3 regions of the Peribacillus sp. QJM3NY_7 genome follow, and region 1 is predicted to be linked to each of the others. Evidence: predicted binding sites of a transcription regulator. Region 1 holds the regulator's gene; each other region holds the start of a gene.
What was found. The regulator CtsR, encoded in region 1, represses protease genes until heat stress. The targets are predictions, from matches to a motif close to ATGGTCAATAAAGGTCAAACA.

Region 2: the regulator CtsR is predicted to act here: its motif matches at 2,434-2,454, upstream of AC0VX1_RS13155 (ATP-dependent Clp protease ATP-binding subunit).
Region 3: the regulator CtsR is predicted to act here: its motif matches at 1,145-1,165, upstream of clpB (ATP-dependent chaperone ClpB).

What each region holds. Positions count from the first base shown of each region.
Region 1 covers NZ_CM149663.1:100,441-105,390, forward strand. Annotated here, with positions in the region: rRNA gene AC0VX1_RS00530 (23S ribosomal RNA) at 1-64, shown strand, start outside; rRNA gene rrf (5S ribosomal RNA) at 129-244, shown strand; gene AC0VX1_RS00540 (CtsR family transcriptional regulator) at 607-1,068, shown strand; gene AC0VX1_RS00545 (UvrB/UvrC motif-containing protein) at 1,090-1,641, shown strand; gene AC0VX1_RS00550 (protein arginine kinase) at 1,638-2,714, shown strand; gene clpC (ATP-dependent protease ATP-binding subunit ClpC) at 2,845-4,950, shown strand, end outside.
Region 2 covers NZ_CM149663.1:2,757,995-2,762,944, forward strand. Annotated here, with positions in the region: gene AC0VX1_RS13155 (ATP-dependent Clp protease ATP-binding subunit) at 266-2,395, opposite strand; gene AC0VX1_RS13160 (C40 family peptidase) at 3,122-3,541, opposite strand; gene AC0VX1_RS13165 (metal-dependent hydrolase) at 3,788-4,414, opposite strand; gene AC0VX1_RS13170 (hypothetical protein) at 4,913-4,950, opposite strand, start outside.
Region 3 covers NZ_CM149663.1:1,278,626-1,283,575, reverse strand. Annotated here, with positions in the region: gene clpB (ATP-dependent chaperone ClpB) at 1-1,100, opposite strand, end outside; gene AC0VX1_RS06160 (FAD-dependent monooxygenase) at 1,323-2,522, opposite strand; gene AC0VX1_RS06155 (cupin domain-containing protein) at 2,648-3,760, opposite strand; gene AC0VX1_RS06150 (DinB family protein) at 3,791-4,282, opposite strand; gene AC0VX1_RS06145 (fumarylacetoacetate hydrolase family protein) at 4,284-4,950, opposite strand, start outside.

The DNA.
Region 1 (4,950 bases):
TCAGAGGTGGAAGCATGGTGACATGTGGAGCTGACTGATACTAATAGATCGAGGACTTAACCAACGCTTTTTAAAAAATGAAATACCTTCTTATTATCTAGTTTTGAAGGAACAACGTTCCTTTTATGTTTGGTGGCGATAGCGAAGAGGTCACACCCGTTCCCATTCCGAACACGGCAGTTAAGCTCTTCAGCGCCGATGGTAGTTGGGGGTTTCCCCCTGTGAGAGTAGGACGCCGCCAAGCCATTTAAAAAGATCAGCCATCCGGCTGGTCTTTTTTTTTGTTTGTAATTAAAAAAATTTTCCGTTTTCAGGGACAGTCCGGGCTGGCCTTATTTGAATTGGTTGCCTTATCATGAGGAGGAATGGATGAGCTGGGGAAATGGGGCAGAATTCTTAAGGAGAAGAAAAATTTCAGGTTTTACATCCATTTATATAGGGTATTTATATAAGATATTTCAACTTTAATGTTCAATGGGGTATGTAACTACATATAATTTGGAGAAAATGGATATTACAGAAAGAAAATGCGTTTAAGTTGCAAAATGCATTATTCCTTGTATAATAATAGTCAAATATAGTCAAAGTCAGAATGGAGGAGGCTGAGTGAGAAACATATCTGATGTTATCGAAACTTATTTGAAGCAAGTACTTGAAATAAGTCAAAAAGATATCTTGGAGATAAAAAGAAGTGAAATAGCGGATAAATTTCAGTGTGTTCCTTCTCAAATCAATTACGTAATAAATACCAGGTTTACCATCGAGAGAGGTTATGTTGTAGAGAGTAAGCGTGGAGGCGGCGGTTATATACGCATCATGAAAGTGGAATCACAGGATTCCGTGCAACTTATCAACCACTTATTATCGCTTATTGGTTCCAGGGTAACTCAATCGATGGCTGAAGGAGTAATTTCACGGCTGATGAATGAAGACGTCATTAATGAAAGAGAAGCAAAGATTATGATGAGCGTCATAGATAGATCGGTGATTTATATCGACCTTCCTGACCGCGATGAGCTTAGGGCAAGAATTTTAACAGCGATGCTTACTACTTTAAAATATAAATGAAACTGGCAGAGGTGATGAACGTTGATTTGCCAAGAATGTCATCAAAGGCCTGCTACCCTGCACTTCACCAAAATCATCAATGGAAAAAAGACTGAAGTCATGATTTGTGAGAAATGTGCTCAGGAAAAAGGTGAAATGTTCATGGAGGCAGGTGGACCTGGTTTTTCAATAAATAATTTATTAGCAGGATTGTTAAATATGGAGTCGAATATTCAACAGACAAAGGCAAATGCATTTCCGAAAACGGAAGAGAGGCGCTGCCCGCATTGTCATCGATCTTATAAAGAATTTGTCCATATTGGCAAGTTTGGCTGTGCCGAATGTTATAAAACGTTCAATGAACAGTTAAATCCAATTTTAAAGCGGGTTCATAGCGGCAATACAGCACACATAGGGAAAATTCCAAAAAGGATTGGCGGCGCCATATATCTTCGAAAGCAAATTTTGGATTTGAAAGAAGTTTTAAAGGTCCACATTGATCAAGAGGAGTTTGAGAAGGCGGCAGAAGTAAGAGATAAGGTTCGTTCCCTTGAAAAAAGGTATGAAGCACAAGAGGGAGGCGAGGAATTATGAGCTTGGAAAAGTTTGTAGAAAACGCCTTGAGTTCCTGGATGAGTGCCGAAGGTCCGGAAATCGATATTGTATTGAGTTCGCGGATTCGGCTGGCCAGGAATTTCAAAGACTTTACCTTCCCAACCTCCTTTTCGAACGAAGAAGCTAATAAAATCATTGAATTGATTAAAAAAAGAATCGAAGAGGAAGTAACCCCAGAGATTGGGAAATTGGAGCTATTAGAGATTGACCAATTGCAGCCACTGGAAAAGCGCGTTCTGGTTGAAAAACATTTAATCAGTCCTCATTTAGTTGAAGATTCAGCGAAAAGCGCGTGTCTCCTTTCGGAAAATGAAGAAATAAGTATCATGATAAACGAAGAGGACCATCTTCGTATTCAATGTTTAATGTCGGGGTTGCAGCTAAAGGAAACCTTAAAGATTGCAAATGTTCTTGACGATTGGATTGAAGAATCCATAGACTATGCATATGATGAAGAAAGAGGATACCTGACTAGTTGTCCGACTAATGTGGGAACAGGGTTAAGGGCTTCAGTCATGATGCATCTGCCGGGTCTGGTCCTTACACAGCAGATGAATAATATCATACCGGCTATCAACCAATTGGGGTTGGTGGTTCGAGGGATTTATGGAGAGGGCAGTCAAGCGTTGGGGAATATTTTTCAAATTTCCAATCAAATCACTCTTGGAAAATCGGAAAGGGATATCGTTGAAGATCTAACGAGTGTAGTGCAACAAATCATAGCCCAGGAACGGTCAGCGAGGGATGCATTAGCGAGGACTTCCCACATACAATTAGAAGATAGAATTTTCCGTTCATATGGGGTTTTGTCCAATGCTCGAATAATCGAGACAAAGGAAGCAGCTACATGTATCTCAGATGTTAGATTAGGGATAGATCTTGGGTATATAAAGAGTATTTCCAAAAGCATTCTAAATGAATTGATGATTTTGACGCAGTCGGGATTTTTACAAAAGTACGCAGGCGGCCCTTTAAGACCCCATGAAAGGGATATCCGTAGAGCAGCACTCATCCGGGAACGCTTGAATTTCACGGAATCTTCCTCCTCATAGAGGTTATTGACCCCTTTAGGGAGAATTAAATTTCATGTAATAGATATGGAGCAAGAATAAGCTTCTGCCATTACTTAGAGAATTGCCAGCAATTTTATTCAAAACGAAAATTCTTAAGGAGGAATTCCCTATGATGTTTGGTCGTTTTACTGAAAGAGCCCAGAAAGTATTAGCATTAGCCCAAGAAGAAGCAATCCGTTTAGGTCATAATAATATTGGCACGGAACATATTTTACTAGGCCTGGTCCGAGAGGGTGATGGTATTGCAGCCAAAGCGTTATATGCTCTTGGATTGGGTCCGGAGAAGATTCAGAAAGAAGTGGAAAATTTAATTGGCCGTGGACAGGATACGGCTCAAACGATACATTATACCCCAAGAGCCAAGAAGGTCATTGAGCTTTCCATGGATGAAGCAAGAAAATTAGGTCACTCATATGTTGGGACAGAGCATGTCCTTCTAGGTCTTATACGAGAAGGGGAAGGTGTCGCTGCCCGCGTATTGAATAATCTGGGAGTAAGTTTAAATAAAGCCCGACAACAAGTATTACAACTTTTGGGCAGCAATGAATCAGGTGGTCATCAAGGTTCAGCCGCTGCAAATGCAAGCACGCCGACACTGGATGGCCTTGCCCGTGATTTAACGGCGATTGCAAGGGAAGGAAGCTTGGATCCGGTTATCGGAAGAAGTAAGGAAATACAGCGTGTCATTGAGGTATTAAGCCGTCGTACAAAAAATAACCCAGTATTGATCGGTGAACCTGGCGTTGGTAAAACAGCCATTGCTGAAGGGCTTGCCCAACAGATTATCAATAACGAGGTACCTGAGATTTTACGTGATAAACGCGTCATGACACTTGATATGGGTACTGTTGTGGCTGGCACTAAATACCGGGGTGAATTTGAGGACCGGTTGAAGAAAGTCATGGATGAAATACGTCAGGCGGGTAATATCATCCTATTCATCGATGAATTGCATACATTGATTGGTGCAGGTGGTGCAGAAGGTGCCATCGATGCCTCCAATATCCTTAAACCATCATTGGCCCGTGGTGAATTACAATGTATCGGTGCTACAACTTTGGATGAGTACCGTAAGTATATTGAAAAGGATGCTGCCCTTGAACGTCGCTTCCAGCCAATCCAAGTCGATGAGCCGACAATGGAGGAATCCATCCAAATTCTCAAAGGTCTTCGTGACCGTTATGAGGCACATCACCGCGTATCGATCACTGACGAAGCGATTGATGCTGCAGTCAAATTATCAGACCGTTATATTTCCGATCGCTTTTTACCTGATAAAGCGATTGACTTGATTGATGAAGCTGGTTCCAAAGTTAGGCTGCGCTCATACACAACGCCACCTAACCTAAAGGAACTTGAAGTGAAACTAGATGATGTTCGCAAGGAAAAGGATGCTTCCGTTCAGAGTCAGGAATTTGAAAAAGCTGCTTCGCTTCGCGATACAGAACAACGCTTAAGAGAACAATTGGAAGAAACGAAAAAAACTTGGAAAGAAAAACAAGGGCAGGAAAACAGTGAAGTGACTGTGGATGACATTGCACACGTCGTATCCAGCTGGACGGGAGTGCCGGTCACTAAATTGGCGCAAACGGAGTCAGACAAACTGCTTAATATGGAGTCAATCCTCCATGATCGTGTAATTGGGCAGGAAGAGGCCGTCATTGCGGTTTCTAAAGCAGTACGGCGTGCAAGGGCAGGTTTGAAAGACCCTAAGCGTCCAATTGGTTCATTCATCTTCCTGGGACCTACAGGGGTCGGTAAAACCGAGCTAGCCCGTGCTTTGGCTGAATCCATTTTTGGTGATGAAGATGCCATGATCCGCATCGATATGTCCGAATATATGGAGAAACACTCGACTTCACGTCTTGTTGGATCACCTCCAGGATATGTTGGGTACGAAGAAGGCGGTCAGTTAACGGAAAAAGTGCGGAGGAAACCATACTCCGTCGTTCTGCTTGATGAAATAGAAAAGGCGCATCCGGATGTCTTCAATATTCTTCTTCAAGTGTTGGAAGACGGAAGACTGACAGATTCCAAGGGGCGTACTGTCGATTTCAGGAATACCATTCTGATCATGACATCGAATGTAGGGGCGTCTGCCTTAAAAACTGATAAGTATGTCGGCTTTAACATCCAGGATACTGGGCAGGACTATAAAAATATGAAAGGGAAAGTGATGGAAGAACTCAAACGTGCATTCCGTCCTGAATTCCTG
Region 2 (4,950 bases), 2.7 Mb from region 1:
CCATTGAAATTCCCATAATAGAACAGGAATTATTCATTTTATAATCATGAGCGAATCTTCCATTATGTTATGATTCCACAGGCATTACCCATCAAAACATCCAAACTGCAAATTATGTCGAAAATTCAGAAATCTATATTTAATAATCGAAAGCAGCAGGTCATTTTGCTGGACCTTACTTATCGTTTAATGAAAAGTGAATCCAAAAAAAGAAAAAAATGCCTCCATAACAGTTTTACGGTCTTGGAGGCATTTCTAGTACTCTTTATGGTGTTTTAATAATTTTCACTGAGTTATCTTCAACAATTGCAGTAAAGTTCTTAACTTCAGGCTGCTCAAAGATAAAGTCAGTGATGCCATCTTCGAGCTGTTCTTGAAGAACACGGCGGAGCGGTCTCGCCCCGAAAGTTGGGTGATATCCGAGTTCAATTAGCCTTTGTTTCGCTTCATTGGTCACATCTAAAGATAAACCATTTGCAGCAAGTGTTTCGTCTAGCTCGTGAATCATGATATCAACAATTTGCAGAAGATCTTCTTTCTTCAATGCAGAGAATTCAATGATGCTATCGAACCGGTTCAAGAATTCCGGTTTGAAGAAGCTGCCTAAAGATTGCAGGATGGAAGCCTCTTCCACAGCTGAACTTGTACCGAATCCCATTACTTTTTGTTTCTCACCGACTCCTGCATTACTCGTCATGATGATCACGGTATCTTTAAAAGTAACGGTCCGGCCTTGACTGTCGGTTAAGCGGCCATCTTCCATGATTTGCAGGAACATATGCATGACATCCGGATGTGCCTTTTCGATTTCATCCAATAAGATGATACTGTAAGGCTTGCGGCGAACTTTTTCCGTCAATTGTCCAGCTTCCTCATGTCCTACATATCCAGGAGGAGAACCAATTAATTTGGAAACACTGTGTTTCTCCATGAATTCACTCATGTCAAGACGAATCATAGCGTCCTTGTCCCCGAATAATTCCTCGGCAAGAGTTTTCGCCAATTCGGTTTTACCAACTCCTGTCGGACCGACGAAAAGGAAAGAACCGGTAGGACGATTTTTGGATTTTAACCCGGCACGACTTCTTCGAACGGCCTTGGATACCTTTTTGACAGCCTCTTCCTGCCCAATTACTTTTTTCATCAGCTCCGCTTGAAGATGAACCATTCTTTCTTGCTCATCTTCTTGGAGCTTACCTACAGGAATGCCGGTCTTTTGTTCGATGATATTTTGAATGTCTTCAACGGTTACGGTTGGCTTAATTGCATCTTCCCCTGCTTGCAATGACTTTTCCAGTTTTTCTTCTTCATCACGAAGAACGGCAGCTTTTTCATATGCTTCTTCTTTTAAGGCCATTTCTTTTTCTTTATAAATTTGCACTAGCCGTTCTTTCATGTTTTCTACCTGGCCGTCTTCGATGGTCAAGTTCAATTTGGAACCAGCTTCATCCATTAAGTCTATTGCCTTGTCAGGGAGGAATCGGTCTTGAATGTAGCGGTTCGAAAGTTCAACAGCCGCTTTCAGGGCTTCCTCACTATATGTTACACCATGATAAGATTCATAACTTTCTTTTAAACCGCGTAAGATGACCAATGCCTCAGCCGTTGTAGGTTCGTTAACCTGTACAGGCTGGAAACGTCTTTCAAGTGCACCGTCTTTTTCAATTTTCCTATATTCGGATAAAGTGGTTGCTCCGACAAGCTGAAGTTCGCCGCGTGCAAGTGCAGGCTTCAAGATATTTCCTGCATCCATTGATCCTTCGGCCGAACCCGCTCCCACAAGTTGATGAATTTCATCGATGAATAAAATGACATTTTTCCTTTCCTGTAATTCGCTGATCAATTCCTTCATTCTTTCTTCGAATTGCCCTCTAATTCCAGTATTGGAAACAAGGGACGCTACATCGAGCATATATACTAGCTTATTACGTAATTTAACTGGCACTGAACCTTCAACAATCGCTAAAGCAAGACCTTCAGCAATGGCTGTTTTACCGACACCAGGTTCACCGATTAAAACTGGATTATTTTTATTGCGTCTGTTTAGAACTTCAATGACGCGTTTGATTTCTTCATTTCGTCCGATTACCGGATCAATAAGTCCTGCTTTAGCAGCATCGGTCAAATTGTGGCCATACTCCTCAAGCAATCCTCCGTCCTCGCCATGTTCAGCAGAATCCGGTTTTGGTACACCTTTATAATTAAATGGATTGAATGAGTTTGGAGATCCGTTAAATTGGAATTTCCCCATATCCATTCCGCCCATAGCAGCTCCAAGTTTGTTTCGTTCTTCTTTATAACAAGTGGAGCACAGTTTCACATCATGCTCCTGACCATTCATTTTTAGGTGAACTTGAATATTAGCTTGGTTTACATGGCATTTTTCACAAAGCATGTAGTACTCCTCCTTTAAAAAATTAAATTGAAAATAAATCTTTGACCTTCTTTGACTTTCTGACTTTATTATACATTGACCTTCTTTGACTTTCAATAATTTTGTCTGGAAACTTTTTTTAAAAAAAGGAATTCCTTCGATTTGGTTTGCTTAGCATATTAAACTATCCATTTCCAGTCAACTAAAAAGCTTTCATGAATGCTTCATACTACCGATTACCCAATTCAGGACTCACCATAACCTTAAACTATTAGCAAAATGCCAATTATCTTGTCCATGTGCCTCATTCACTTTTATTTTTTAAAACAAAAAAAGACTTTATTAAGTCTCTTTATGGTTAACAATTTTTAAACGTTGGATTTCCACTCCAGGTACTCGCTTTCCTCGGGCGGTCGGGGAGCCTCCTCGGCGTCTTCGCACCTGTGGGGACTCCCCTTGACGCGCTTTTCCCGCAGGAGTCTCGAACACCCGATCCAATCATCTTTGATTTAATTTTAAGATAGAATACTTTTTTGTTTTAATACTTGAGGTGATATCGATACTCTCTTAAAAGTCCCCTCGTTGTTCAACCCATGCCATGCTTTCCTTTCCGCAATAGCTGATTCAATTCCAATAAAAAACCAAAAAGGTTTCGGAATGAATCCTTCCGAAACCTTTTTGTCTACAAATTGAAAGAGACTTCATTAAGTCTCTTAGCTTTTTTATATTAAGAGTGTTTTTCTTCTATTATATCCGTTTCGCACCGATATACTTTGGCTTCCAATAACTATTATTGGTTTTAGCGTATGACACTCCTTTTGATGATGACGAGTGTATGAATTCATTGTTTCCTATGTATATGGCCACATGTGTGGGTTTTTTCGCTGTATTTGGTGCAAAGAACATTAAGTCACCTTTTTGCAGGCTTTTAACTTTCTTTCCTTTTATATATATGTCAGCAGCAGTTCTTGGTAAATTCTTACCAGCCTTTTGATATGAATACTTCACTAAACCCGAACAATCAAAACCTGATGAAGAAATGCCACCCATTTTATATTTTGTACCTAGTTCACTTTTAGCCACTTTAATCGCTTTTATATGATATGAAGCAGCTTCCACTTGGTTTCCGGCAAAGGATGCGGTTACAAGCGTGATAGCCAATGACAATCCGACGACAATTTTCTTAAATAAATTATTTACCCCCTGATGTGATTTGCTAAACCTAATATACTAGAAAAGCTATATCACTCGCATCACAGGATCTTTACGAATATGTTACATTTAGTAGATTTAGGAAGAATGACCATATAAAACATAGAAATAAGTCGAATCAAGTGTCCATTCAATATATTGAAAAGCACCTTTAATAAAACTATCTTTTCTTCATAAAAAAACAGCGGTAAAAAACCACTGTCAAAATTCTTTTGAGAAAAATGGAAGAAATAATTTCACTCCACGTTTATTAAAAGGTAAACATTTCAAATCTGCAATTAAATGACTTATGTATCCTAATGAACAAGTGGCGAAAATTCCGTCAATCCCCATAAAGGCTTCGAATTGAAAGGCAATGATGCCAAAGAAAGCGATACCGGCAATCGAATGGGTATAACTTCTATGTGGTGTAAAGGATGCCAAGATAATATAGACTCCAAAAAGCCACAACCAGCTTTCCTGCAAAGATAAACCTCCTCCTAATACCGCTAATCCAGTCAAGGTCAGCATATGCCTTTGCCTAATGAAAGATGAAATAATGATGATTCCGATTCCTGCCCCTGCCCCGATCCACTTTTCCGTTTCAGAGCCTTCCAAAAGACTATAAATGATCATTAAAATCCCAATCGTTTGTGCTATCGTTCGGATAAACTTATGTGAAAAGGTAATCCTATTACTTAACTTCCCATCAATATCCATATCGGGCATCAGCCCTGAAACTCCCCCGATGCCCACCAAGAATAAAGTGGTGGTTGGATCTGTTTGAAGTGTGTTTGCCGTCAAGAATCCAACTGTTGCCCCTATAGCCATGTGTGCTGTCCCGTTCACTGTCTCTCTCCTGTCCCTCTAAGAAGTAATCTGCTCAAGAAAACGAATGTTTGTTCGAATCTCTGCATATCTAACTATACAACATTTTGGGGAAAATTTCTCTAGTTCTTATAAATAAAGCCAAAGAAATCAGTGATTAGAGCAAATAAAATACCTTTTCGTACATTTAAAACACTTTTTCTAATGTCTATAATTGCTTTGTTTAGGTAATTTTCATTACTCTAAATACGCAAAATATTTTTCAGTAAATTGAGGTTTTTCATGAAATTTTATCCAAAATATGAATATACTAATCTATAAGGGGAGTGATTCAGATAGCTTTTTTAAATGCCTTCAATAATTTTAAAAATGGGAAAAAGTCCAAGAAAATAAAGAACATGGATTTTCGGGAACAGCATGTAAATAAATCGTCGGAGCTCATTGGTAATAATGTAATTGTCCAAAATATAATTAACAATCACCTTTCCAAAAAAAATAACCACTTGTAGGGTGGTTTTTTTAATTATTAGGGGAAATGGTTTCATTCTTTTCCACCT
Region 3 (4,950 bases), 1.2 Mb from region 1:
TGTATCCTGACGCCATGATGAATTTCAAACCGTTCCTTTAATCCCCGCAAAATTGAAATCGTATCTTCAACATCCGGTTCAGGAACCAGAACCTGTTGGAAACGGCGTTCCAAAGCCGGGTCCTTTTCAATATATTGCCGATATTCATCAAGGGTCGTTGCACCGATACAATGCAGCTCACCGCGCGCAAGCATCGGCTTTAACATATTTCCGGCATCAAGGGCGCCATCCGTTCTTCCTACACCGACAATTGTATGCAATTCATCAATGAATAAGAGAATTTTCCCATCACTCTTCTTGATCTCATTCAACACCGCTTTTAAGCGTTCCTCAAATTCACCTCGGAATTTGGCCCCTGCGACAAGTGCACTCATATCGAGTGAAAAAACGGTCTTATCCTTTAAACCTTCCGGCACATCCTTCCTGACGATCCTTTGAGCCAACCCCTCGACAATCGCTGTTTTACCTACTCCAGGTTCTCCTATTAATACAGGATTATTTTTCGTTTTCCGTGAAAGGATCCGGATGACGTTACGGATTTCCGTATCTCGACCGATTACTGGATCGACCTTACCCGATTTAACCTCAGCAACGAGATCTCTGCCGTATTTTTTCAGTACTTCATAAGTGCTTTCAGGATTTTGACTAGTCACTCGCTGATTCCCCCTTATATCGCTTATAACCCGTTTTGCTTTATCATAATCAATTCCATATGATGAAAATAGCCTGTTTACATTCGTTCTATTGACTTGCAAAGACGCAAGCAGTATATGTTCGACAGATAAGTATTCATCCTCCCACTTCTGCATTTCCTTTTCGGCAGCCGTCAGAATTTGCTGTAGGGAGGATGACATGTAAACCTGGGAAACACCCCCGCTCACTTCCGGTAATCTATCCAATTCCTTATTCAGCTCTATATCAAATAGATTCACCGATTTACCAGATTCCGATAAAATCCTGATTAATAAACTTTCATCCTGCTCCATTAAGGCCTTTAATAAATGAAGCTCCGTCAGCTCGGGATTCCCTCTTTCATTGGCTAGCTCCTGACCGCCAGTGAATGCCTGTTGGGTTCTCTCCGTCATTTTATTAATATCCATCTTGAAACCTCCCATTCATCTATATCATGAACGAATCCCCACTGAGTTTGACCAATTTTGACCTTTATATTTTCATTATACTTCTAATTCTCCCCATGTAAAGGAAAGTTATAAGAAATGCAGTAGTTTGGAAAATAAACGGAAAAAGCCTTTCTTCATATAGAAGAAAGGCAGAACCATTTGTAACATGGATACATTCCTTTATGGATGAAACAAAATGGTTTATGCTTTCACGGCCGTTTTATTGTAACCATGAAATCCATCGACGAATTGGAAATCCCTATCCGTCCGACCTGCAAGGATCGTATCTCGGAGCAGAATGCCTGCATCGGTCGTATTGTGGATGATTTCCCCCCACATTCTTGCACTCGTTTGAACATTAGCCGTACGTGGAATGCGTTCCTCCTGGTATTCCAAAAATGCCTGTTCAATGTCATTCCCATGCTTATGGAGCATATCAAACAAATAAGCTGCATCTTCTAAAGCCTGGCAAGCGCCTTGTGCCAAGTATTGAAGCATCGGATGTGCCGCATCGCCCATAAGCGTAATTCTTCCTTTTGTCCAATTATCAATTGGGAAACGGTCATACATCGGCCAACGGCGTTGTCTTTGAATGAATGAAATCGCATTCTGAACAAGCTCACAAGTTCCGGCAAATACACGGTCCATTTCTTCCGGTGTTCCCCATTGATCTGTTTTTTCGTTTTCTTCCGTATATTGAGAACTTTTGAAAACCACTACTTGGTTATAAAGTTCTCCCCTTCTAACCGGATATTGAACAAGATGAAGGTCTGGCCCAATCCACATGTATACATCATCTAAATCCCCATGGCTCGTAACCTCCTCCATCGGGATCGCTCCCCTGTATGCAACATATTGAGAGCAGACCGGCTGATCTTCCACAAAAAGTTTCCGTGCCTTGGACCATAATCCATCGGCTCCAATGACAGCAGCTCCTGAATGTTGGGACCCGTTGGCAGAAGTAACCGTCACTTCCCCTTCATACTCTACTGTCTCAATAATGGTTTGATTCGTGACCAGTTCGATATACGGGTTCTTTTCACAGGCTTCAGCCAATACTTTATGCAAATCGGAACGATGCAAAACAACATACGGAGCTCCATATCTTTCTTTATAAACATCACCTAAATCCAAAGCGGAAAGCTCTTTTCCGGAAAAGGCGTCCATCAGCACCAATCTTTTTGGAAATACTGCAATATCATTGATTTTATCCATGACACCTAAACGCTGCAATACGTTGGTGGCATTTGCTGCAAGCTGAATCCCTGCACCAATTTCCCCAAATTCGGGAGCTTGTTCCAGGACTTTTACATACTGTTTTGTTTCTGCGATTCCTAAAGCAGTTGCCAATCCGCCAATTCCCCCACCGATAACGATGAATGGTTTTTTTTCTGTGTTCATCATCAATTCCCCCTATATTAGTTGCTTTTAGCCAAAGTTGCGGATCTACCACAGTAAGCGTTTTCATTCGAATGGCATTCATCTATTCACTAGTATCTCAGCTGAAGGTTCCAAACCGATTATTTTCAAACCAAAACAGGCTTGAATTCACTTTCAACCTTTTGGTACCCATTGTTTGTGTCTAATGCTTGTTGCTGTTCCAAATCGAATCTTTCCATTATTGGTAGGTCGTTTACCGAGAATAAGTAAGAATCAGCTTCTGCAACGTGCTCATGCCATGCCCAATTCGGAACGACGAAATAATCTCCCTTGGACCAGTCAAAACGCACTCCATTAATGACCGTATATCCTGATCCTTGGTGCACTTGATAAATCGTGGAATGGGTATGGCGATGGGCTTTCGTATGGAAACCTTTAGGAAGTTTCTGCATCCATGCCCCCATCGTCGGATTGGCCGTCTGGCCATTTGATGGATTGATATATTCCACGGCAAAACCTTCATATGGATCCGGTTCGAAATTCATCAATCCTTCTATCGCTGCTTTGGTGCCTTTCCACTTGTAGTTGGCAAGCGGTGCCACTTGTGAATAACGGTCGGATACTGGACGAACCATTCCGCCTTGATAACGGAGCTCTGAAAAATTATCCGGCCGCTTAGGCGTTTCAATCCGATCTGGATATGGTTCAAAGAAAGTGCCGCCTATGGAATAGATGGTTGGGATATCAAGGGCATCCATCCAAATCATTGGTTTTTCCCCAACATGGCCATGACCATGCCATAAGTTTTTAGGCGTGATCAAAAAATCGCCTTCTTCCATGAAGATCCTTTCTCCCTGCACGATGGAGTAGGCACCTTCACCATCCGTAATGAAACGAAGTGCACTTTGGGAATGACGGTGGGAAGGGGCCACTTCACCTGGCAACAGTAGCTGGACCGCTGCATAAAGCGTTTGTGTTGTCGAAGCCCATCCCCAAGGCTGGCGATAAGTAAGGCCAGGGTTTTGAAAATAAATCGCCCTGCGCTCCCCGCCTCGGTCAGGTGTGAAGATTTCAGCCGCTTCCATCAATTTTTTTGTCAAAAGCTCTTCTTTCCATAAATAAGCATGCGCATGAGGTTTAGGTTCATGGTCCATCAGAGCGGGAATGGCTTCCCACAGCGGCCCAAGGTTATACTGCTGAATATCCTTTGTAAAATCTTTTACGATTGTACTATTCATGTATTCCGATTTTTCAGCCATATTAATCCCTACTTTCTTTTTTATCTTGCCTCACTGGATTTTAGAAAGATTTCGCTTAATTTGATCATAGTGTCCTGAAACATGCTCATCGATGAAGTGATCGACTATATAAGAAACTGGTTTATTTCCGAATTTAGCGAAATTCCGGTGTGGCGATTCTTTTGATAGTGTTTCTTCATCTAAATTCCCGAGACCGCTCTCCACTTTATATTTAAGCTCCTCCACTTGCTTCATGACATCATCCACAGCAAGTTTGTCAGTATCGGTAACCGCCGCCAATCGGGCTGGATCTTGCAATCCACGCCCCCATTCGGCTCCAGGCATCGCTATTACAGTTTCCACTTCACCTAACCAATAAGGAATGGCTTCAGCTAAATGGGAAAGTATCTGCATGATCGACCATTCATCCTCTGCCGGTTTAAATCGGATCGTTTCTTCCGGTAGGTTTGCCGTTGTCTCAAGAATATGGTCGATGGATTGTTGCACTGATTGGATTGATGTCCCGATTTCCTGATAAGCCATTTTATTCTCCCTCCCCGACACGTCTCACACGGTTTTCAAGATAACCTATTTTGTCGATTTCGATTTTGACAACGTCACCATCTTTCAAGAACACTTGTGGATCACGGGCTACTCCTACCCCACCCGGTGTTCCTGTTAGTACGATGTCACCTGGTTCAAGAGTCATTAAGTTCGATAAGAATTCAACTAGATACTTCACATCGAATACGAAGTTGGATGTATTGGTTTTTTGGCGTTCTTCACCATTTACCGTTAATCGGACATTCAAGCCCGATGGATCGGACAGTTCATCGGAAGTGACTAACCAAGGCCCCATCGGAGCACTTCCTTCAACCGTTTTCCCTTGTAGCCACTCAAGTGTACGCCGTTGGATATCACGGTAAGTGACATCATTCGCAATTGTATAACCAGCTACATAATCAAGAGCATCTTCTTTTGAAACATTACGTGCCCTTTGTCCGACAACAAAAGCGAATTCCGCTTCATAATCCAGTTGTTCCGAGATTGGGAAAAACGGTATATCATCCTGGGGACCGATAACTGTATTGGCGAACTTTGCGAATACTACAGGGAATGGCGGCAGTTCACGGCCCATTTCAGCAATGTGTTCACGGTAATTATGGCCGACACAAATAATTTTGCTTGGCTTTTGGACAGGGGCCTCAAGC